DNA from 3 places in the Methylobacterium currus genome. Region 2 is predicted to be linked to each of the others. Evidence: predicted binding sites of a transcription regulator. Region 2 holds the regulator's gene; each other region holds the start of a gene.
The links. Region 2 encodes LexA, which represses DNA repair genes until DNA is damaged. Its sites were predicted from a motif close to TGTTCNNNNTGTGTTCNG; they were not measured.

Region 1 (7,199 bases), 1.9 Mb from region 2:
GTCCTTCCCGATGAGATTCCTGCTCGCCGCGGCCCTGCTCGCCGGCCTGTCCGCCTGTCCCGCCGCGGCGCAGTGGGACGACGACCGCTCACATGTCCGGCGGAGCGACGACGGGTACGGCCGGCGCGATGCGGACGCCCCGCGCTTCCGCAGCGACGACGATGACGGCCTCCCGGATCGCGACCGGCGCGACCGACGGGCTTACGAGAGCCGCGACCCGGGCGAGATCATGCCCCGGCGCCGCGACCGGGATCGCGATGTCGATCGCGGCCGCGACCGGGACGGTCGCGACCGCCGCGCGGCGGAAAGCTGGCGGGACGATCGGTTCCGGACGGAACGCGACGACCGCTACGGCTCCCCATCCTACGGTCCGGTCATCGTGCCCTCAGCCCCGCCCTCGCCCGGTGGCGTCTTCGTCGTCCCGCCGCCGATCCCCGGCGCGCGCGGTTACTGATTCGATTTCCGCCTGCTCTACCCCGACACGCACAGAGCGCGGGCTCCCCCGTCCCGTGTGGGAAAGGGGAGATGTACCCCATTCTCACTCGAACGGATCAGGCGGAAACCGATGACCCGCACCCATCCTGCGAGGCGCCCATGACCCAAGCCCCCACCCTGCGCGGCGAGCCCGCCCGCCGGCTCGCCGCCCTCGGCCTCGCGCTGCCGCGCGTGCCCGAGCCCCGCGGCGCCTTCCTGCCGTTCTCGCGCATCGGCGCGACCCTGTGGCTCGCCGGGCAGATCTGCGAGTGGGAGGGCGAGGTGCGCTTCACCGGGCCGGTGACCGACGTCGCCACCGGCCGGGAGGCGGCGCGGCTCTGCGCGCTGAACCTGCTGGCATCCTTGAGCCTCGCCCTCGACGGCGATCTCGACCGGGTGGTGCGCTGTCACCGCCTCGGCGGCTTCGTGCAGGTGAACCAGGGCTGGCCCGACGTGCCGAAGGCGGTCAACGGCGCCTCCGACCTGATGGCGGAGCTGTTCGGCGCGGCCGGGCGCCACGCCCGCACGGCCATCGGCGTCGCCAGCCTGCCGGCCAATGCGAGCGTCGAGGTCGACGGGATCTTCGAGGTAAGATGACGGTTAGTGCGCGTCGCCGCCGGTGTGGTAGCCGGCGGCCTGCTCGACCAGGGTCAGGATGTCGAGGGCGCGCCAGGGCTTCGGGATGAAGGTGGCCGACATGCGCAGGTCGCTCGGCTGGTCGCCGGCATCGCCGGAAGTGAGCAGCACGTGGACCCGCGGCCAGGTGACGCCGATGATCCGCGCCAGCTCGAAGCCGCCGATCTGGCCCGGTGTCCGCACGTCCGAGAAGACGACGTTCACCTCGTCGCCGCGCTCGCGCAGGATCGCGAGGGCCTTCTCGGCGGTCTCGGCCTCGATGACGCGAAAGCCGGTTTCCTCCAGCAGCGTGGCCGCGAGGAAACGCTCCTCCGGTTCGTCCTCGACGACCAGGATCACGGGCTGTGTCTTCGCGGCGGCGCTGGACTCGGTCATGTGCAGGGAACGAGCTTGCGGCCCACTGGTTGCATAGCTCCCGGGACCCTGTGTTCATCCTTCCCGAGGTGTTGCGGCAATGCAAGGCTCGCCGCAACGCCTCGGAGAAATCAGGCGACGCCGTGATCGCGGAACCACGCCAGCATCCGCCCCCAGCCCTCCTCCGCCGGCCCCTTGCGGTAGCTCGGGCGGTAATCGGCATGGAAGCCGTGCGGCGCGTCCGGGAAGATCACGATGTCGACGGTCTTGCCCGCTTCCTTCGCGGCGACGCGCGCCTTCTCGACGTCGGCGACCGGGATGCCGGTATCGGCGGCGCCGTAGAGGCCGAGGATCGGCGCGCGGATGTCCGGGATCACGTCGGCGGCGGTCTTCGGCTGGATGGCGGTGCGGTTGCCGCCGAAATTGCCGTACCAGGCGACGCCGGCCTTCAGGCTGGCGCTGTGGGCGGCGTAGAGCCACACGGTGCGCCCGCCTCGGCACCAGCCGGTGATGCCGAGCTTGCCCGCATCGCCCTTGGCCTCGGCGGCCGCCCAGGCGGCGGTGGCGTCGAGGTCGCCCATCACCTGCGCGTCCGGCGTCTTCGACACCACCTCGCGGACGATCTCCTGCACGTCGGTCATCTTGGAGACGTCGCCCTGGCGGGCGAACAGCTCCGGTGCCACCGCGGTGTAACCGGCCTTGGCGAGCCGCCGGCAGATGTCCTTGATGTAGTCGTGGACCCCGAAGATCTCCTCGACCACCAGGACGATCGGGAACGGCCCGGGGCCCTGCGGCATCGCCCGGTAGGCCGGCATCGGCCCGTCGCCGACCGGGATCCGCACCTCGCCCGCGACGATGCCGGTCTCGTCGGTGTGGATGGCCTGCGCCTCGACCCGTGTGGTGGCGAGCGTGAGGCCGGTCATCAGGCTCGTCATCACGAAGCCGCGCCGGGAGAAGGGCGGGATCACCAGGCCGTCGAGCTGCTCGAGATCGTTCGATCCACTCGCCCGCGCGTCGTCGCTCGTTGCCATCGCGTCTCCTCCCGTCCCGGCCGCCGTTCGCGCCGGCGCGCGATCATGCGTGCGGGGCTCGCGAGGGCAAGCGCGAACACCTGCCGTCCACGGTCACGATCCGGTCAGGTGCGAGTGATCCGGCCAGACGATGAGGGCCGCCCGCGCGAACGGACGGCCCTCAGGGAGCGGCACCGCGCCGGCGATCACGCCACCGCCGCCTTGCGGGACTTGGCGTTGCTGCGGGCCGGCCAGCCGAGGGCGACGAGCCGGGCCTTGGCGTGCTCGCGCACCTCGTCCCGGACCCCCGGCGGCATCGCGGCCAGCGCCGCTTGCGTCTCGGGGGCGAGCATCAGGTCGGTCACCGCATTGATCGACTGGGCCTCATCGATGCGGGCGGTCAGCTCCGCTTCCGACGAGGCGGCCTCGGCCCGGCCGGGCTCCTCCCCGGCGCGCGACGCGTCGGAATCGTTCGCGGCCTCGGTGTCCCGCTCGGCCTCCTCGGTCTCGCGCGGCTCGCGCATCGGCTCGGGCTTGCGCGACTGGTTCGCCGCCGAGTTCGCCGCCACCAGATCGGGCCGGCTCGCCTTGAACTCGTCGGCCTCGTCCTCGGAATAGAGCAGGCCGTGCAGGCCGGCGAGCTTGAGGATCACCCGGTCCTTGGCCCGCTTCTCCGCCATGGCGAAGACGTAGGCCGCTTGGCGGCCGGAGACGCGGTAGTTCACGCCGATCAGCGCCTCGCCGATCGACCACTCGGTGCGGTCGCCGTTCGGGCCCGGCATGTGGCCGGTCACCAGGATCACCGCCTCGTCCCGCTCCGCCCGCACGATCACCGGGGCGTCGAAGCGGATGCGGGCCTGCACGGCGATCCGCTCCAGGGCCTTGTGATAGATCACGGCCGTGCCCTGCACGCGCCAGACGTTGCCGGCCAGGGGCTCGCCGTAGGTGGCGAGGATGTCCGCGATCTGCTTGTCCGTGGTTGCACTCATCTCGATCGATCTCACCTGCTGACAGCGGCTCCGGACGGGCGGGGGAATCGGCCGGTTCCACATTTGTTCTCTATCACGGCATATGGTGATGCGCGAGCGTTTTCGCGATGCCGATGCCAGAAGAATCGCTGTCGGCGAATGATGTTGTGTCGCGCTCTCGCGCGGCCTCGTCGCCGGCGCAGACGATCCCCCGCCCGGAACGGCTTCGCTGTCACGGCGACGATTGCGGCGGCGTTGCCGGGGACGGGTATGTTCGCTAAATGTTCCTAAAGAGTCACGGCTATAGAACTTTGGCATGACGGCGGACCGACGCCGCTCACCGCCCCGGAGCCCCGCATGAGCACCCCCGCCCTCCTCGATCCGTCGACGCTGCTCGACCGCCCGGGCCAGCGCCGCAGCGCCGTGCGAGGCGGTCCGCCCCGGCGCGGCGCCACCCTCGCGCCGGCGGTGCCGCGCCCGGCCCTGGTGGCGGATTTCCTCGCCATCGCCGCCCTCGACCCGGCGGTGGAGCGCCTGCGCGCCGCCCCGGCCCCGGTTCGCCTGACGCTCGGCGACGCGATCGTCGAGCACGCCGCCGATTTCGAGCAGGTGCGCACCGACGAGCCGGGCCTGCTCGTCGACGTGGTGGCCGAGGGCGATCTCGGGCGTCACCCCTTCCGCACGGCCTACGTGGCGGGCGAGCCGATGGTGGCGGAGGACGGCCGCCGCTTCGTCATCGAGAGCGCCGCGACCCTGCGGGCCGAGCCGCGCATCTCGACCGTGCGCCTGATCATGGCCTGCCGCCGCACCTACGTTTCCGCCGGCGACCGGGTGCGGATCCTGCACCATCTCGACGAATGCGGCACCGGCCGCCTCGTCGAGTGCGCCGCCATGGCGATCAACGCCCAGGACGGCGTTGCCGCGGTGCTGGCCCTCGCCGTCGAGGGGCTGGTGGCGGTGGATATCAGCCGGCCGATCCTGCCGGAGACGCCGGTGCGGCGGCGGGCACTGCCGCACCCGGATCCGTTCGGCTTTTGAGAGCCTATTCGACCGGTCGCGTTGGTTGATCCGGCACGATTACCGGCAACTCTCAAAGTCATCCCGGGTTCTCGACTTCGTCGAGCCTCGGGATGAGGCGAAGAATGCCAAAGGGGCCGGTGGGCACTTTCGCCAAAAACCGAATCGCCTCAAAGCCCTCTCTTCGTCACCGCCGCCTCGACCAGCGAGCGGATCGCCGCCCGCACCGGTTCCGGGGTCTGATCGCGAGAAAACTTCGCCTCGATCTCCTCGCGGATCAGGGCGCCGTCGTCGCTGCGCGCGAGGTCGGTGGTGGTCTCGGCCTGGAGGAGGGAGACGAAGGCGCTCTCGACCCGGCCGATCGCCTCCGGCGAGGCATCGGCGGCGACCTGACGGCCGGTGAGGTCGAACACGTCCGCGGCGTGGGGCAGCCGCTCCTCGCTGAGCGAGAGGTCGCCCGACAGCACGAAGGCGGCCGGGACGTGGGCGATCAGGTCGATCGAGCCGCGGGTGATGTTGCCGGGATTGAACCACAGCGTGTCGCCGATCCGCACGGCGGCGTGACGCTTGTGGACGTGGCCGTTGAGGGCCAGGGCACAGCCACGGATCGCTTCCGGCGGCACCGCGCCCGGATAGCCCGCCCCGAAGGCGAGGTCGTGATGGGTGAGCCAGACGACGTGATCGGCCCCCGGGAAGAGCCCGCGCGCCTCCGACGGGATCGCCTGCCCGAAAGGCGTGGCGCCGAGTCCGATCAGCCGTCCGTCCACCCGGTAATGCGCCGCCGGGCCGGATTCCGGCACCGCGTCGAGGACGTCGCTCACCGCCAGCATCGCCAGGCTGTCGCCGTCGGACAGGCGGGTGTGGCGGATGTCGTGGTTGCCGACATTGGCGAGCGGGCGATGGCGAAAGCCCTTGAGGATCCGGATCAGGCGCGACTTCAGGCTCTCGTCCGGCTCGACCGGCCGCTCGAACAGGTCGCCCAGCAGCAGGGGCGCGAGGTCGCGGTCGTTGGCGAGCGCCACGCAATGCTCGAGCTTGGCCAGGACCGGTGCCGGCCAGTCCGGGTCCTTGCGCCGGCCGGGCCGGCGCGACGAGACGTGCGGATCGCCGATGACGAGGAGGCCGGCGCATTCGACCGGCGCGGCGTCGAGCCGCTCGCGTCCGAGGATCATGCCGCTTCCCCGGTCCGGGCGTGGCGGTGGCCGGCGAGGAGGGAGGCGGGCGCAGCGGGCGTGCCGCAGGCCGGGCAGCGCCCGCCGGTCGAGGCCAGGACCTCCGCCATCTCGGCCTCCGCCGCCGCGAGGCCGTCGCGGGCCGACATCTCCCGGGCCTCGGCCTCCGCGAGGCGGCGGCCGATCTCGGCGAGGCGCCGGGCGGTCGCCGCCGCGTCGGGCCGCAGCACCGGCGCGGGCGGCGCCGGCAGGTCGCGCAGGGCCCGGGCCCGGCCTTCCGCCGCAGCGAGGTCGCGCGCCAGGCGGCGCAACCGGGCGGCGTGGGCGGCGGCGTGGCGCATGTCGCGCGGCGGCGGCGCCTCCGGCGGCAGGTCCGCCAAGGCCACCACCCGCCCCTGCGCGGCGGCGAGACCGGCGGCGGCGACGAGGACCCGGCGGCCGAGGGCTTCGCGGTTGCGGGCCTCGGCGAGAGACCGTCCCAGCTCGGCCCCGACCTCCGGCCCCGGCAAATCCGCGAGCGCCCGCGCCCGGGCGGCGGCGCCGGTCGCGAGGCGGGCGGCGCGGGACAGCCGATCCGCCAGGGCCGCTCGCTCGCGCAGGCGCGCGGCCTCCTCCGCGAGAGCGCCGGCCTGGTCGTGCAGGCCGTGCAGCGCCTCCGCCAGGGCGTCGAGACCCTCGAGGGCGGCGAGCGCCTCGCGCAGGCGGGTGATCTCGCGCTCGCCCTCGCGGATCGTGCGCTGGTCCTCGGTGACGCGCTCGCGCTGCAGCGCCTGCATGTCGCGGATCAGCCCGGCTTCGCGGCCGATCGACAGCACCGCCGAGCGCCGGGCCGGTTTCTCGCCGAGCAGGAAGACCGGGAACTTCTGGTGCGCGACGTGGACGTCCAGTTCCTCGACCCGGGTGATGCCGAACAGGTGCTCGACCCAGGGAGGCACGTCGCGGCCGCCAGTCTCGAGGGTCGTGCCGTTCTCCTGCACCAGCGTCCCGTCCGCCTCATGCAGCGACCACAGGTTGACCGGGGTGCGCTTCGGCTGCCGGACGTAGCGCAGGGTCCGGCCATGGGCGACGCCGATCTCGACCCGTGCCGAACCGGCGCCGGCCCGCACAAGACTGTCCCGCACCTCGCCATAGAAGACCGCGCGCAGGGCCCGGATCACCGTCGACTTGCCGTGGTTGTTGGGGCCGACGAGGGCGTTGACGCCGGGCGAGAGCGGCAGGGTCGCATCACGAAAACCCTGGACGTCGATCAGGCGGATGAAGCGGAAGCCCGGCATCCCGGGCGTCCACTGCGCCGCGCAAGTGCCGGCCGGCCCCTCGATCGCGACCCCGGTCTCGGGCCGCCCGGCGATGCGGCTCACCGTCAGGCCCGCATCGAACCCCGCCACGTCGTGATGCGAGATCGCCAGGCACTGCACCCCGAGCCGGGCGGCGCCGTCGTCGAGCACCCGGTAGAAGGCCGGCACCCGCTCCGGCGCGATCCAGCAATCGGCCTCGTCGAGGGCGAGGAAGCGGCCGACGCCGGCCTTGACCACAGCGATCAGGCGGAGCGCCATGCCGACCACGTTGGT
Region 2 (7,199 bases):
CCCGATGCGGGTGCGGGTGCGCCTGGGCGCCCGCCGCGACGGCATCCTGACGGCGATCGCCCTCGACGTGCTCTCGAATACCGGCGCCTACGGCAACCATGCCGGCGGCGTCCTGCATCACGGCTGCAACGAGGTGATCGCGGTCTATCGCTGCGCCAACAAGCGGGTCGACGGCTATTCCGTCCACACCCACACCCTGCCGGCGGGCGCGTTCCGCGGCTACGGCTTGAGCCAGACGATCTTCGCGGTCGAATCCGCCATGGACGAGCTCGCCCGGGCGCTCGGCCTCGATCCGGTCGAGCTGCGGCGCCGCAACGTGGTGCGGCCCGGCGACCCGATGGTCTCGACGAGCCTGGAGCCGCACGACGTCCAGTACGGCAGCTACGGGCTCGACCAATGCCTCGACGCGGTCGCCGAGGCCCTGTCCGCGCCCCCTCCCCCAGGCCCGCCGGGCTGGCGCACGGGTTCCGGCATGGCACTCGCGATGATCGACACCATCCCGCCCCGCGGCCACGTCGCGCAAGCGCGCATCGCCCTCGGCGAGGACGGGCGCTACGTCCTGAGCGTCGGCACGGTGGAGTTCGGCAACGGCACCTCGACGGTGCATGGCCAGATCGCCGCCGAAGCCTTGGGCACCACGCCGGACCGGGTCGGCTTGCGCCAGGGCGACACCGACGCGGTCGGGCACGATACCGGCGCCTATGGCAGCACCGGCATCGTGGTGGCCGGCCAGGCCACCCTGCGCGCCGCGGATAGCCTGGCCGCGATCCTGCGCGAGCGCGCCGCCGCGCGCCTCGGCCTCGATCCCGCCGCCTGCCGGCTCGACGGCGACGCCGTCACGGCGGGCGACACCCGGATCCCGCTCGCCGATCTCGGTTCCGCGGAGGCTCTGGGACAGGCCGACGGCACCCCGCGCTCGGTGGCGTTCAACGTCCAGGGCTTCCAGGTCGCGGTGCATCCCGGGACCGGAGAGCTGCGTATCCTCCGAAGCATCCACGCCGCCGATGCCGGACGGGTGATGAACCCGGTGCAGTGCCGCGGCCAGATCGAGGGCGGCGTCGCCCAGGCGCTCGGCGCCGCGCTCTACGAGGATCTCCGGATCGATGCCGAAGGCCGGGTCGCGACCCCGTCCTTCCGCACCTACCACATCCCGGCCATCGCCGACGTGCCCCGCACCGAGGTGATCTTCGCCGACACCCATGACGGGATCGGGCCGCTCGGCGCCAAGTCGATGAGCGAGAGCCCGTTCAACCCCGTGGCGGCGGCGCTCGCCAACGCCATCCGGGACGCGACCGGCGCGCGGCTGACCGCGACGCCCTTCGCGCCCGACCGGATCTACCGCCAGATCAGCGATGCGACCCGCAGCGGCAAGGAGGAGCGATGGACCTGAAGCGCGACGACGGCCTGACCCGGCCGGGCGGATCGTCCCCAGGTGGATTTCTGGAGCGCACCTTCGCGCTCTCGGCCCACGGCACCACGATCCGCACGGAATTGCTCGCCGGGCTCACCACCTTCCTGACGATGGCCTACATCATCTTCGTCAATCCCAACATCCTGGGCGATGCCGGGATGCCGAAGGGCGCGGTGTTCGTCGCCACCTGCCTCGTCGCGGCGATCGGCTCGCTGGTGATGGCGTTCTACGCCAATTACCCGATCGCCCTCGCCCCCGGCATGGGGCTCAACGCCTACTTCGCCTACGTGGTGGTGCTCCAGATGGGCTACACTTGGCAGGCGGCGCTCGGCGCGGTGTTCATCTCCGGCCTGTGCTTCATGGCCGTCACGCTGACGGGCCTGCGCCGCATCATCGTCGAGGGCATCCCGCGCTCGATGCGCATCGCCATCACGGTCGGCATCGGGCTCTTTCTCGCGATCATCGCACTGAAGAGCGCCGGCGTGGTGGCGGCGAGCCCGGCGACCTTCATCACCCTCGGCGACCTGCACAAGCCGAGCACGGTGCTGGCCGTCCTCGGCTTCCTGATCGTCGCGGTGCTCTCGGTGCGCAAGGTGCGGGGCGCGCTGCTCGCCGGCATCCTGTCGGTGACGGCCTTGAGCTTCATCGTGGCCGACAACAGCTTCCAGGGCGTCGCCTCGCTGCCGCCCTCGATCACCCCGACCCTGTTCGCCCTCGACATCAAGGGCGCGTTGTCGGGCGGCCTGCTCAACGTGATCCTGGTGTTCTTCCTGGTCGAGCTTTTCGACGCCACCGGCACGCTGATGGGCGTCGCCAACCGGGCGGGCTTGCTCACCGAGGGCAAGATGGAGCGCCTCGACAAGGCCCTGATGGCGGATTCGTCGTCGATCTTCGTCGGCTCGCTGCTCGGCACGTCGAGCACGACGGCGTATCTCGAGAGCGCGTCCGGCGTCGAGGAGGGCGGCCGCACCGGGCTCACCGCCGCGACCGTGGCCGTGCTGTTCCTCGCCTGCCTGTTCTTCGCGCCGCTGGCCGGCTCGGTTCCGGCCTACGCCACGGCGCCGGCCCTGTTCTACGTCGCCTGCCTGATGCTGCACGAACTGGTCGATCTCGACTGGGACGACCTGACCGAGGTGCTGCCGGCCTGCGTCACCGCGCTGCTGATGCCCTTCACCTACTCGATCGCGAACGGCGTCGCCTTCGGCTTCATCACCTACGCGGTGATCAAGCTGCTCACCGGCCGCTTTCGCGACGTGAAGCCGGTGGTGTGGGTGATCGCGGGCGTGTTCCTGTTCAAGTTCGTCGCGACGGGCAGCGCGCATTGAGGAAGCGCAAGTCCTGTCGGATTTTGGCGCGCCGATCGACTTCCGGAAATTTCCATCCGGAAGTCGCATCGCCGGCCAGGCGTCCACCAAACGAAGGACGCCAAGTCGATCCGGAACTCTGATCATGCGCGCGGGCGCCTCAACCGATCAGGACTCGTCGCGATCTCGCGCCCTTTCGTCGAAAGGGCCCCATGGACCAGACCAGCCGCCGCGTCTTCCTCGGAACCCTGGCCGCAGGCGGCAGCTTCGCCGTCGGCGGAGCCTTCGCCGCCCCCGATGACGGTCACGCGGCCGGCGCCGACGTCGCCCCCGCCGGCACCTTCCTGCGCACGATCCCCCGCAAGGCGGGTGAGGCGCCCGCCTTCACGATCTCGCTCGATGCCGGCCCGATCAAGGCGACCTCGGGCGGCTGGGCCCGGGACGTCACGACGCGCCAGCTTCCCATCGCGACCGGGATCGCGGGCGCGCATCTGTTCCTCAATCCGGGCGGCGTGCGCGAGATGCATTGGCACACCTCCGCCGAGTGGGGCTACATCGTCGCCGGCCATTGCCAGGCGACGGTGATCGACGCCGCAGGCGAGATGGAGGTGGTCAATTTCGCGCCCGGGGACACCTGGTACTTTCCCGGCGGCCACGCCCACGCGATCCAGACCCTCGGGACCGATCCGTGCCACGCGATCCTCGCCTTCGACGACGGCCTCTACGGCGAGCACGGCACCTTCGGGCTCTCCGACTGGATGAGCCGCTTCGATCCGGCGATCCTCGGCCACGCTCTCGGCGTGCCGGAGGCGACGCTGGCGGCGCTTCCCCCGGGCGAGACCTACATCATGCAGGGGCCCGTCCTGCCCCTCGACGGCCCGGCCGCGCGCGCCGGGCGGCCCCTCGCGCCGTCGCGGTCGCATCGCTACGGGCTGGCGGGGAGCGAGGCGATCGTGGATGCCGCCGGCAGCACGATGCGGGTGGCGCCCGCGACCGCCTTCCCGGTCTCGTCGGGGATGACAGGCCTCCTCGTCCGGCTCGCGCCCGGCGCGATCCACACCCCGCACTGGCACCCGGGCGCGAACGAGTGGCACTACGTCCTGCGGGGGCGCACGCGCGTGACCTTGTTCGGGCCCGACAAGCGCCTGGCCGTGGCCGAGCTGGGCCCCGGCGACTGCGCCTGCATCCCGCGGGCCTGCGGGCATTCCGTCGAGAATACCGGAACAGAGACGGCCGAGATCGTCGGCGTGCATGACAGCGGCGTCTACAGCGAGACGTCGCTGGCGCTCTGGCTCGCCCAGGCGCCGCGCCACCTTCTCGCCGCCAATCTCGGCCTCGACGAGCAGGGAACCGCCGGCTTTCCGACGGCGTCGCGCGTCTTCAGCCGGCCAGCCTGAGGGCGCCGACGGCTCGCGAGGCATCCGAGCGCAGCATGAAGCGGGCCGACATCAGGCCCGCCTTCCTGTCTGATCGCCTCAATACTTCCGGACCAGGCTCACCAGCCGGCCCTGGATCCGCACCCGGTCCGGCCCGAGCACCCTTGTCTCGTAGGCCGGGTTGGCGGCTTCCAGCGCGATCGAGGAGCCGCGGCGGCGCAGGCGCTTGAGGGTCGCCTCCTCGTCGTCGATCAGCGCCACCACGATGTCGCCGGTATTGGCGGTCTCCTGGCGGCGGATCACCACCAGGTCGCCGTCGAGGATGCCGGCCTCGATCATCGAGTCGCCGCGCACCTCCAGGGCGTAATGCTCGCCGCTGGCCAGGAAGTCCGGCGACATCGCCACCGAGCGGCTCTGGCTCTGGATCGCCGAGATCGGCGTGCCGGCGGCGATCCGGCCCATGACCGGCACGCTGACCGACTGGCCGTTCTCGTCCGACGCCGTCGTCATCGCCGGGATGCCGGCGGGCCGCTTCGGCTCGTGGGCGCGCCCGCCCTCGACCACGCTGGGGTTGAACCGCACCACCTCGGCGCCGGATCCGGTTCCCCCGGATGCGGCCGCGACCGGCCCGGTCCCCGTGTCGGGCAGGCGGATCACCTCGATCGCCCGGGCCCGGTTCGGCAGGCGGCGCAGGAAGCCCCGCTCCTCCAGGGCCGTGATCAGGCGGTGGATGCCCGATTTCGACTTGAGATCGAGGGCGTCCTTCATCTCGTCGAAGGACGGGGGGACACCCGTCTCGCGCATTCTCTGCTGAATGAAGCGGAGCAGGTCCAACTGCTTACGCGTGAGCATGTGACACTCTCATCCCCGCGCTGGCGCGCTCCGGAAACAAATCGCGAACATGGTAAGCGTTCCGCAAGTGTTCCGCAAGCGGGTCTGACACTGCGGCGCGCGAACGCAGCAGAGGGGAGAGAACCCGGCCAGTTCGGGCGATGTCGGACAGGCAAACCGGGCGTGTCCTCGGGGGAAAACCGGCCGGCTCACTGCCGGAGAGACGTTCCGCGGGCGCTATCGGCGGGCCGGCTCCGGCCGGTGCGTGACGAGCGGGTCGGGCGGCGGCTCCGCGGTCGCGGAGAGCGGCCGGTTGACGTCGTCCGCCAGCGAGTCGACATGCGCCGGAGGAGCGGCGGCGACGTCCCTGCCGGCATCGGGCGCCGGGGACTTGCCGGCAATGACCTGGGGCAACCGCAGGCCGGCGGCGGTCGTCTGCGCCGCCTGCGCCAGCACGGGCGCGGGAAGCAGGATCACCGCCACGATGCCGGCACCCAGGATCGACTTCGTCCGACGCTCTCCTCTCGCCGACGGGCGTGGGCATACGAGGAGCCGGAATGGCTCCATCGAAGCCGGTTCGGCATGGCCGGGCGGCTTCCACGACGAGCGCTCCCCTCGCCCCTCAGCCCCGCCCCTTGCGCCCCTTGTATTTCGGCCGCTGGCCCGGGAAGCCCTGCGTCGAGCGGCCGGTCGGGCGTTCGGCGTAGGTGAAGGGCACCTCGCGGTCGGTGCCCGGGCCCATGTCGTCGAGGTCGGGCTCGCGGATGCGGGTGCCCTCGTCGGAGGTACCCTTGCCGCCGGGGCCGTAGCTCAGGGATTCAGGCCCCAAGGAGTCAGGCCCCCTGCGCTTGCGCTTGGCGCCGAAGCGGCCGGCCTCGCGCTCGACCTCGGCCTGTCCGGCCATCGGGTCGTCGGCGATGGCGAGTTCGGTGGCCTGGAGCCGCTTGAGCTCGTCGCGCAGGCGCGCCGCCTCCTCGAAGTCGAGGTCGGCGGCGGCCGTCCGCATCCGCTTCTCGAGGTCGGCCATCACCGCCTTGAGGTTGTGGCCCACCGTCACGGCGGACTTGGCCAGCCCCGTATCGACCTGGACGTGGTCGCGCTCGAAGACGCTCTCCAGGATGTCGGCGATGTTGCGCTTCACGCTCTGGGGCGTGATGCCGTGCTCCGCGTTGTAGGCGAGCTGCTTCTTGCGCCGGCGCTCGGTCTCCGCCATCGCCCGCTCCATCGAGCCGGTGACCTGGTCGGCGTACAGGATGCAGCGGGCCTCGGCGTTGCGGGCGGCGCGGCCGATGGTCTGGATCAGCGAGGTCTCGGAGCGGAGAAAACCCTCCTTGTCGGCGTCGAGGATGGCGACCAGCGCGCATTCCGGGATGTCGAGGCCCTCGCGCAGGAGGTTGATGCCGATCAGCACGTCGAAGGCGCCGAGCCGCAGGTCGCGGATGATCTCGATGCGCTCCAGGGTGTCGATGTCCGAGTGCATGTAGCGCACCCGCACGCCGTTCTCGTGCAGGTACTCGGTCAGGTCCTCGGCCATGCGCTTGGTCAGCGTCGTCACCAGCGTGCGGTAGCCGGCGGCCGCCACCTCCTTCACCTCCCCCAAGAGGTCGTCGACCTGGGAGCGGGCCGGGCGCACCTCGATCACCGGGTCGACGAGGCCGGTCGGCCGGATGACCTGCTCGGCGAAGACGCCGCCGGTCTGCTCCAGCTCCCACTTCGCCGGCGTCGCCGAGACGTGGATCGATTGCGGGCGCATCGCGTCCCATTCCTCGAACCGCAGCGGGCGGTTGTCGAGGCAGGAGGGCAGCCGGAAGCCGTATTCGGCGAGCGTCGCCTTGCGGCGGAAGTCGCCCCGGTACATGCCGCCGATCTGCGAGACCGTGACGTGGCTCTCGTCGGTGAAGACGAGGGCGTTGTCGGGCAGGTACTCGAACAGGGTCGGCGGCGGCTCGCCGGGTTTCCGGCCGGTGAGGTATCGCGAATAGTTCTCGATGCCGTTGCAGGCGCCCGTGGCCTCGATCATCTCGAGGTCGAAGGTGCAGCGCTGCTCCAGGCGCTGGGCCTCGATCAGCCGGCCCATCCGGGTCAGCTCCTCGACCCGCCACTTCAGCTCGTCCTTGATGCCCTTGACCGCCTGCTGCAGCGTCGGGCGCGGCGTCACGTAGTGGCTGTTGGCGTAGACCTTGACGAACTTGAGCGTGTTGATGGTCTTGCCGGTGAGCGGATCGAATTCCGAGATCGACTCGATCTCGTCGCCGAACAGCCCGATGCGCCAGCCGC
Region 3 (7,199 bases), 2.1 Mb from region 2:
CGCGTGAACGGCACCATCTTCACGATCCGCTCGATGTCGGGGATGAACCCCATGTCGAGCATCCGGTCGGCCTCGTCGATGACGAGCAGCTCGACACCGGTGAGCAGCAGCTTGCCGCGCTCGAAATGGTCGAGCAGCCGCCCGGGCGTCGCGATCAGCACGTCGACGCCGCGGGTGATCTTCAGGTCCTGGTCGGCGAACGAGACGCCGCCGATCAGCAGCGCGACGTTGAGCTTGTGGTTCGTGCCGTAGCGCTCGAAATTCTCCACGACCTGCGCGGCGAGCTCGCGCGTCGGCTCAAGGATGAGCGTGCGCGGCATCCGGGCCCGGGCCCGCCCCTGCTCCAGCAGGGTGAGCATCGGCAGCGTGAACGCCGCCGTCTTGCCGGTGCCGGTCTGGGCGACGCCCAGGACGTCGCGCCGCGCGAGGACATGCGGAATGGCTTGGGCTTGGATCGGGGTCGGCGTGGTGTAGCCCGCGGCCTCGACGGCCTGCTGGACCTTCTCGCTTAAACCCAGTTCGGCGAATGACATTCTGAAGAGAACCGTTGCGCGCGGGCGGATCAGGCCGGCGCGTAAGACACCGTCGCGGCAACGGCCGGGAGGCAAAGTCGTTTCGCAGCCTGTTCGCGCCGGCTGCGCCGGGGCGGGACGTTCACGCCATTGCTCCGTCGCGTCGGGCACGCGACCGCCCGCAGGACACGCCCGATGCGAGCCCTTTTGTCAAGTGCTGACCGGGATTTGTTCGGTGAACAGAAGCGCGCCGCCGGCCCTGCGCGCCGCCCGCCGTCACGGGCGCGACGGCACACCGCAAGGATCGAGCCGCGTCCGCGCCGCAGGCCCGGCGATCGATCCGGTGGTCTCGGGCTCGACGACGCCGCGCAGGGTCGCGACCGCCTCCCGGCCGGGTCCGGGGGCCATGCGCGCCGCCAGGAAGTGAGTGGCCGCCAGCGAGGCGGCGACGGCGAGCAAGGCGATCCTCCAGGTGCGCCGGAGCAGGGAAGGCGGCGCGCTCTGGTGCCCGGAAGCGTCCATGTCGGTTCCTCAGCGGAAGTGCTCGATCATACGATGGTGCCTCATGGTTAACGCTAAGTGACCGCGCTCATTCGATTTTTTGGATCAGCAGTCGCCGCCGATTCACGTTTCGTTGACGGGTGGCCGGGTAAACCCTGGCCTCGTTGCAGGAATGCGACAGACCGGGTGACCGACCGGGGATAGAAGCGCGCCGGCTCTCGCCAATCAGGACCAGTCAGAGAATGAAGAAGATCCTCCTCGCCTCCGTGGCCCTCGTCGGCCTGTCCGCGGCTGCCTCGGCTGCCGACCTGCCGCGCCGCGCGGCTCCCCCGCCGGTCTTCACGCCGGTGCCGGTCTTCACTTGGACGGGCTTCTACGCCGGTTTCAACGCCGGTTACGGCTTCGGCACTGACGACCGCCGCGCTGGTCCCGTCGTCGGGATCGACAACCGCACCGGCCTGATCGGCGCTGGTCCGGGCGGCGTCCCGGGCACCGCGGTCATCGCCTTCGGCGGCCGCAACAGCACCGACGGCTTCGTCGGCGGTGGCCAGATCGGCTACAACTACCAGTTCACCCCGGGCTCGGGCGTGGTCGTCGGCATCGAGGCCGACGCCCAGTACGTCGATTTCGGTCGTGACCGGAACCGCTTCGTCTCGACCTCGCCGCTCGCCGCGCAGCAGGTGTTCAACCCGAACGGCCTGTCGGGCCTCGACTACTTCGGCACCGTGCGCGGCCGTCTCGGCTACGCCTGGGACCGCACCCTCGTCTACGCCACCGGCGGCTTCGCCTACGGCTCGGGCGGCGGTCGCGACTTCGGCCTGCCGAACAGCTCGCGCGACGAGTTCCAGACCGGCTGGGTCGTCGGCGGCGGCGTCGAGTACGCTCTGCCCACCGACTCGTTCCTGAACTTCTTCCGCTCGTCGGCCGTGACCCTGAAGGTCGAAGGCCTGTACGTGAACCTGGATCAGGGCAACCGCAACAACGGCGCCTTCGCGGTGAACAACGCCGGCACGGTGATCACCACCTCGTCGCCGGGCGTGGTCGTCGTCAACCCGGGCCAGACCCGTCGCGACACCGAGTTCGCGGTCGTCCGCGCCGGCCTGAACTACAAGTTCAACGGCTTCTAGTCGTCGCACTCCGTCGCCCGACGGAGCGGAGCCCGGCCTCACGGCCGGGCTTTTCGCGTTCCAGAAGCGCTCCCTATCGCGGGAAGCTCCGTCTCGGACGCGCCGACCTGCAACGACGAAAGCCCGGCCGCTGGTGCGGACGGGCTTTCGTCACGTCGTGCTCGCTGCGGGAACGGCCGCGCCGTCCCCGGCGGATCTCATACCCTCGCGCCTTGGCATCGACACGTCGATGCCAAGGCGTCCGGCGCATCGGCGCCGACGCCCGTTCGGGCTTAGCCAGCGCCTTCGAACGGGTCCGTTCGAAGGCGCTGCGGTATCAGATGTCGAGCTCGATCTCGTCGGCGAAGACCGCGCGCTCGGAGATGAAGGCGAAGCGGGCCTCGGGCTTGTTGCCCATCAGCCGCTCGACCGTGTCGCCGGTGGCATCGCGTGCCTCCTCCACCACCTCGACCCGCAGGAGCGTGCGCTTCTTGGGGTCCATCGTCGTCTCCTTGAGCTGGCCGGGCATCATCTCGCCGAGGCCCTTGAAGCGCCCGATCTCGACCTTGCCCGACTTGAAGGTGGTCTTGAGCAGCTGCTCCTTGTGGCGATCGTCGCGCGCATAGGCGCTCTTGGCGCCTTGCGTCAGCCGGTAGAGGGGCGGCACCGCCAGGTAGAGGTGGCCGCCCTCGATCAGCTTCGGCATCTGCCGGTAGAAGAAGGTGATCAGGAGCGAGGCGATATGGGCGCCGTCGACGTCGGCGTCCGTCATGATGATGACCTTCTCGTAGCGAAGGTCGTCGTGCCGGTACTGGTTGCCGATGCCGCAGCCTAGCGCCTGGATCAGGTCGGAGAGGAGCTGGTTCGCCCCGAGCTTGTCCCGGCTCGCCGAGGCGACGTTGAGGATCTTGCCGCGCAGGGGCAGGATCGCCTGGGTGGCGCGGTCTCTCGCCTGTTTGGCCGAGCCGCCGGCCGAATCGCCCTCGACGATGAAGATCTCGGAGCCCGCGGCCCCGGCCTTCGAGCAATCGGCGAGCTTGCCCGGCAGGCGCAGCTTGCGGGTCGCGGTCTTGCGGGCGACCTCCTTCTCCTGGCGCCGGCGCAGGCGCTCCTCGGCCCGGTCGATCACCCAGTCGAGGAGCTTGTTGGCCTGGGTCGGCGAGGCGGCGAGCCAGTGGTCGAAGGCGTCGCGGATTGCCGCCTCGACGATGCGGGAGGCCTCCAGCGTCGCGAGCTTGTCCTTGGTCTGGCCCTGGAACTCGGGCTCGCGGATGAAGACCGACAGCATCGCCGCGCAGGTCGCCATCACGTCCTCGGCGGTGACCGAGGCCATCCGCTTGACCTGGCCGACCCGCTCGGCGTGGTCGCGCAACCCCCGCAGCAGGGCCACCCGCATCCCGCTCTCGTGGGTGCCGCCCTCCGGCGTCGGGATCGTGTTGCAGTAGGACGACGAGAAGCCGTCGTCGTTGGACAGCCACGCCACCGCCCATTCGAGGGAGCCGTGGCTGCCGGGCTTGGTGACCTTGCCGGCGAAGACGTTGTCGGCGACCAGCTCCTTGCCGTCGATCTCGCGGGCGAGATAGTCCTTCAGGCCGGCCGGGAAGCGGTGCACGGCCTCGGCCGGCACGTTGTCGATGCCGTCCAGCAGGGCAGGGGCGCAGCGCCAGCGGATCTCGACGCCGCCGAACAGGTAGGCCTTCGAGCGCGCCATCTTGAACAGGCGGCGCGGATCGAACTTGTGCTCGCCGAAGATCTCCGCGTCCGGATGGAAGCGCACCTTGGTGCCGCGCCGGTTCTGCACCCGCCCGACCGTCTCGATCGGCCCCTGCGCGTGGCCGCGGGAGAAGGTCTGCCGGTAGAGGGTCTGGTTGCGGGCGACCTCGACCTCGAGCACGTCCGAGAGGGCGTTCACCACCGAGATGCCGACGCCGTGCAGGCCGCCGGAGGTCTCGTAGACCTTCGAGTCGAACTTGCCGCCGGCATGCAGCGTGGTCATGATGACCTCGAGCGCCGACTTGCCGGGGAATTTCGGGTGCGGGTCGATCGGGATGCCGCGACCATTGTCGGTCACCGCGAGGCAGCCGCCCTCCTCCAGCTCCACCTCGATGAAGCTGGCATGTCCCGCCACCGCCTCGTCCATGGAATTGTCGATCACCTCGGCGAAGAGGTGGTGCAACGCCTTCTCGTCGGTGCCGCCGATATACATGCCGGGCCGGCGCCGCACCGGCTCCAGCCCCTCCAGCACCTCGATCGCCGAGGCGTCGTAGCCGGCCTCCGCCGCTTCCGCGGACGCGGGCACGGCGACGGGCTTCAGCCGCTTCGGCTCGGCCGACGGCTTGGCCGGCGGCTTGGCGCCGGGCGACGGGGTCCCGGGGGTCTTGCCCCCCGGACCGAACAGGTCTCGTGCGGCCTCGCTCACGCGACGGCCTCGCGGTGGGGGAAGGGCTCTGGCAGCATTCGAGGTCATCCTTTCCCTATACCGGAACAAACGCGGAACAAAAAGAGCCTTTGCGCGGCTTCGGGGTGTGGCGAACGGGCATGGGCGGGCGGCGCGGAATCGCCGCGCAGCAGAACCCGTACCAGAGTCACCGAGACGTAAACAAATTCCCTTAAAGCCTGGTGACGCGCGCGCTACCCCCCGGAACCTCGACTGTGACCGCCCGTTGTCCGGATGGCCGCTCCCGACGCCGGACGGGAGGACCGTGCCGCAGGAGCGTTCCGACGATGAAAGCCGTCACCCGCCACGCCCGCCATCTCTCCCTCGCCCGCGCCGAGCAGGCGGCCGGCCAGGCCTTCGGCTTCGCCGAGGAGGGCGTCGCCGCAGCCGCCCTCGGGTTCGGGCGCGTCACGATGACGGCGACCGGCGCAGCCGTCGCGGCGGCCTTCGCCGCGACCCTCGCCTGGGCGTTCTGAAGACCCCGCGCGCGGCCATCCCCAGCGACCGCCGGATCCGGCCATTGCCGCGGGCGAGGGCCGCCTTAGCTCCCGCTTCGCAGCGCGGCTTTCGCAGCGCGGAACTGGCTCGCGGAACCGGCCCGAATCCACCGAATTTCCTGAGCGGCGCCCCACGCCGTTCGCACACTCTTGCTTTCAAAGGATGGTGGCCCGATGCGGCGCGCCCACAGCATGCCATTCGGTGCGCAGATCGGACCGGAGGGCGTGCGCTTCGCCCTCTGGGCACCGACCGCGACGAACGTCGCCCTGGTGCTCGACGGGGAGGAGCATCCGCTCGACGACCAGGGCGAAGGCTGGCGCCGCCTGACGGTGCCGGGCGTGCGCGCCGGCGCCCGCTACGGCTACCGGATCGACGGCGACCTCGTGGTGCCCGATCCGGCCTCGCGCTTCCAGCCGGAGGACGTCTCGTCCTTGAGCGAGGTGGTCGACCCCGCTTCCTTCGCGTGGACCGACGGCGCCTGGGCCGGGCGCCCGTTCGAGGAGACGGTGATCTACGAGTGCCATGTCGGCACCGCGACGCCGGAGGGGACCTACGCGGCGCTGACCGACAAGCTCGACTCCTTGCGCGACCTCGGCGTCACGGCGCTCGAACTGCTCCCGCTCGCCGACTTCAAGGGCAGCCGCAACTGGGGCTATGACGGCGTGCTGCCCTACGCGCCGGATTCCGCTTACGGCACGCCCGACGACCTGCGCCGCCTCGTCGACCGGGCCCATTCCCTTGGCCTGATGGTCTTCCTCGACGTCGTTTACAACCATTTCGGCCCCGCCGGTAACTATCTCCACGCCTACGCCAAGTCGTTCTTCACCGAGCGCCATCAGACGCCATGGGGCGCGGGCATCAACTTCGACGGCAAGACCAGCGGCGAGGTGGTGCGGGACTACTTCGTCCATAATTCGCTGTACTGGATCGAGGAGTTCCACATCGACGGCCTGCGCTTCGACGCCGTCCACGCGATCCTGGACGATTCCGAAAAACACTTCCTCGGCGAGCTGGCCGAGCGGATCCGCAGCGCCGTTCCCGAGCGGCCGATCCACCTGATGCTGGAGAACGAGGCCAACCAGGCCTCGTGGCTGGAGCGGGACGGAACGGGCCAGCCGCGCTTCCACAGCGCGCAGTGGGCCGACGACACCCATCACGGCTGGCACATCCTGCTGACGGGCGAGGATTCCGGCTACTACGAGAGTTTTTCCGACAAGCCGGCCGCCCATCTCGCCCGCAGCCTCGCGGAGGGCTTCGCCTACCAGGGCGAGCCGTTCAGGACGCTCGATAATCACCCCCGCGGCGAGCCTTCGGGGCACCTGCCGCCGTCCGCCTTCGTCACCTTCCTGCAGAACCACGACCAGGTCGGCAACCGGGCGCTCGGCGAGCGCCTGAGCCACCTTGCCGATGCCGACAGGCTGGCGCTCGCCCGGGCCGGTCTGCTCTTGAGCCCGCAGATCCCGATGCTGTGGATGGGCGAGGAATGGTCGGCCTCGACGCCGTTCCTGTTCTTCGTCGACTTCGCCCCCGACGAGGAGCTGAACAAGGCGGTGCGGGACGGCCGCCGGCGCGAGTTCAAGAGCTTCGCGGCCTTCGCCGACGAGGAGAAGGCGAAGACGATCCCCGATCCGACGGCGGAAGCGACGTTCCGGCGCTCGAAGCTCGACTGGGCGGAGCGCGACCGCTCACCGCATCGCGAGATCCTGTCCGATACGACGGCGCTCCTGGCCCTGCGCCAGCGCGAGGTGGTGCCGCTGACCAAGACCGCCTGGCAGGGCGGTGCTTTCGCGCTGCCCCGGCCCGACGTGATCGACGTAACCTGGTCCTTCGCCGGCGGGACGCTGCGCTTCGTCGGGGTGTTCGGCGGTGAGCCGTACGAGCCGGGGCCGCTGCCCGGCCGCGTCATCTGGCGCTCGCCGTCCGTCTCGCAGGACGAGGACGGCGCCCTGGTCCTGCCCGCCTGGTCGGGCGTGTTCGTGAAAGAGGTGCGTTGAGATGGCCGTGACCGAGGATGTCGTCGCGCGGCTCGCCGATGAGGCGGGCATCGCCGCCGACTACACCGACGCCTTCGGCCGGCGCGTCGAGACCCCGCTCGCGGTGCGCCAGGGGCTGCTCGCCGCCCTCGGCCTCCCGGCCGGGACCGAC

Region 1: the regulator LexA is predicted to act here: its motif matches at 3,714-3,731, upstream of DA075_RS09225 (trna delta -isopentenylpyrophosphate transferase).
Region 3: the regulator LexA is predicted to act here: its motif matches at 4,600-4,617, upstream of parE (DNA topoisomerase IV subunit B).

The regions. Positions count from the first base shown of each region.
Region 1 covers NZ_CP028843.1:1,974,399-1,981,597, forward strand. Annotated here, with positions in the region: gene DA075_RS37020 (hypothetical protein) at 11-454, shown strand; gene DA075_RS09210 (RidA family protein) at 595-1,071, shown strand; gene DA075_RS09215 (response regulator) at 1,075-1,485, opposite strand; gene DA075_RS09220 (dienelactone hydrolase family protein) at 1,596-2,495, opposite strand; gene DA075_RS09225 (trna delta -isopentenylpyrophosphate transferase) at 2,681-3,463, opposite strand; gene DA075_RS09230 (hypothetical protein) at 3,800-4,480, shown strand; gene DA075_RS09235 (hypothetical protein) at 4,630-5,631, opposite strand; gene DA075_RS09240 (AAA family ATPase) at 5,628-7,199, opposite strand, start outside.
Region 2 covers NZ_CP028843.1:120,513-127,711, forward strand. Annotated here, with positions in the region: gene DA075_RS00560 (molybdopterin-dependent oxidoreductase) at 1-1,390, shown strand, start outside; gene DA075_RS00565 (NCS2 family permease) at 1,381-2,736, shown strand; gene DA075_RS00570 (cupin domain-containing protein) at 2,928-4,112, shown strand; gene lexA (transcriptional repressor LexA) at 4,191-4,943, opposite strand; gene DA075_RS00580 (hypothetical protein) at 5,160-5,399, opposite strand; gene uvrB (excinuclease ABC subunit UvrB) at 5,545-7,199, opposite strand, start outside.
Region 3 covers NZ_CP028843.1:4,623,780-4,630,978, forward strand. Annotated here, with positions in the region: gene DA075_RS21470 (DEAD/DEAH box helicase) at 1-533, opposite strand, end outside; gene DA075_RS21475 (hypothetical protein) at 789-1,034, opposite strand; gene DA075_RS21480 (outer membrane protein) at 1,256-2,140, shown strand; gene parE (DNA topoisomerase IV subunit B) at 2,457-4,538, opposite strand; gene DA075_RS21490 (hypothetical protein) at 4,844-5,032, shown strand; gene treZ (malto-oligosyltrehalose trehalohydrolase) at 5,228-7,048, shown strand; gene DA075_RS21500 (malto-oligosyltrehalose synthase) at 7,050-7,199, shown strand, end outside.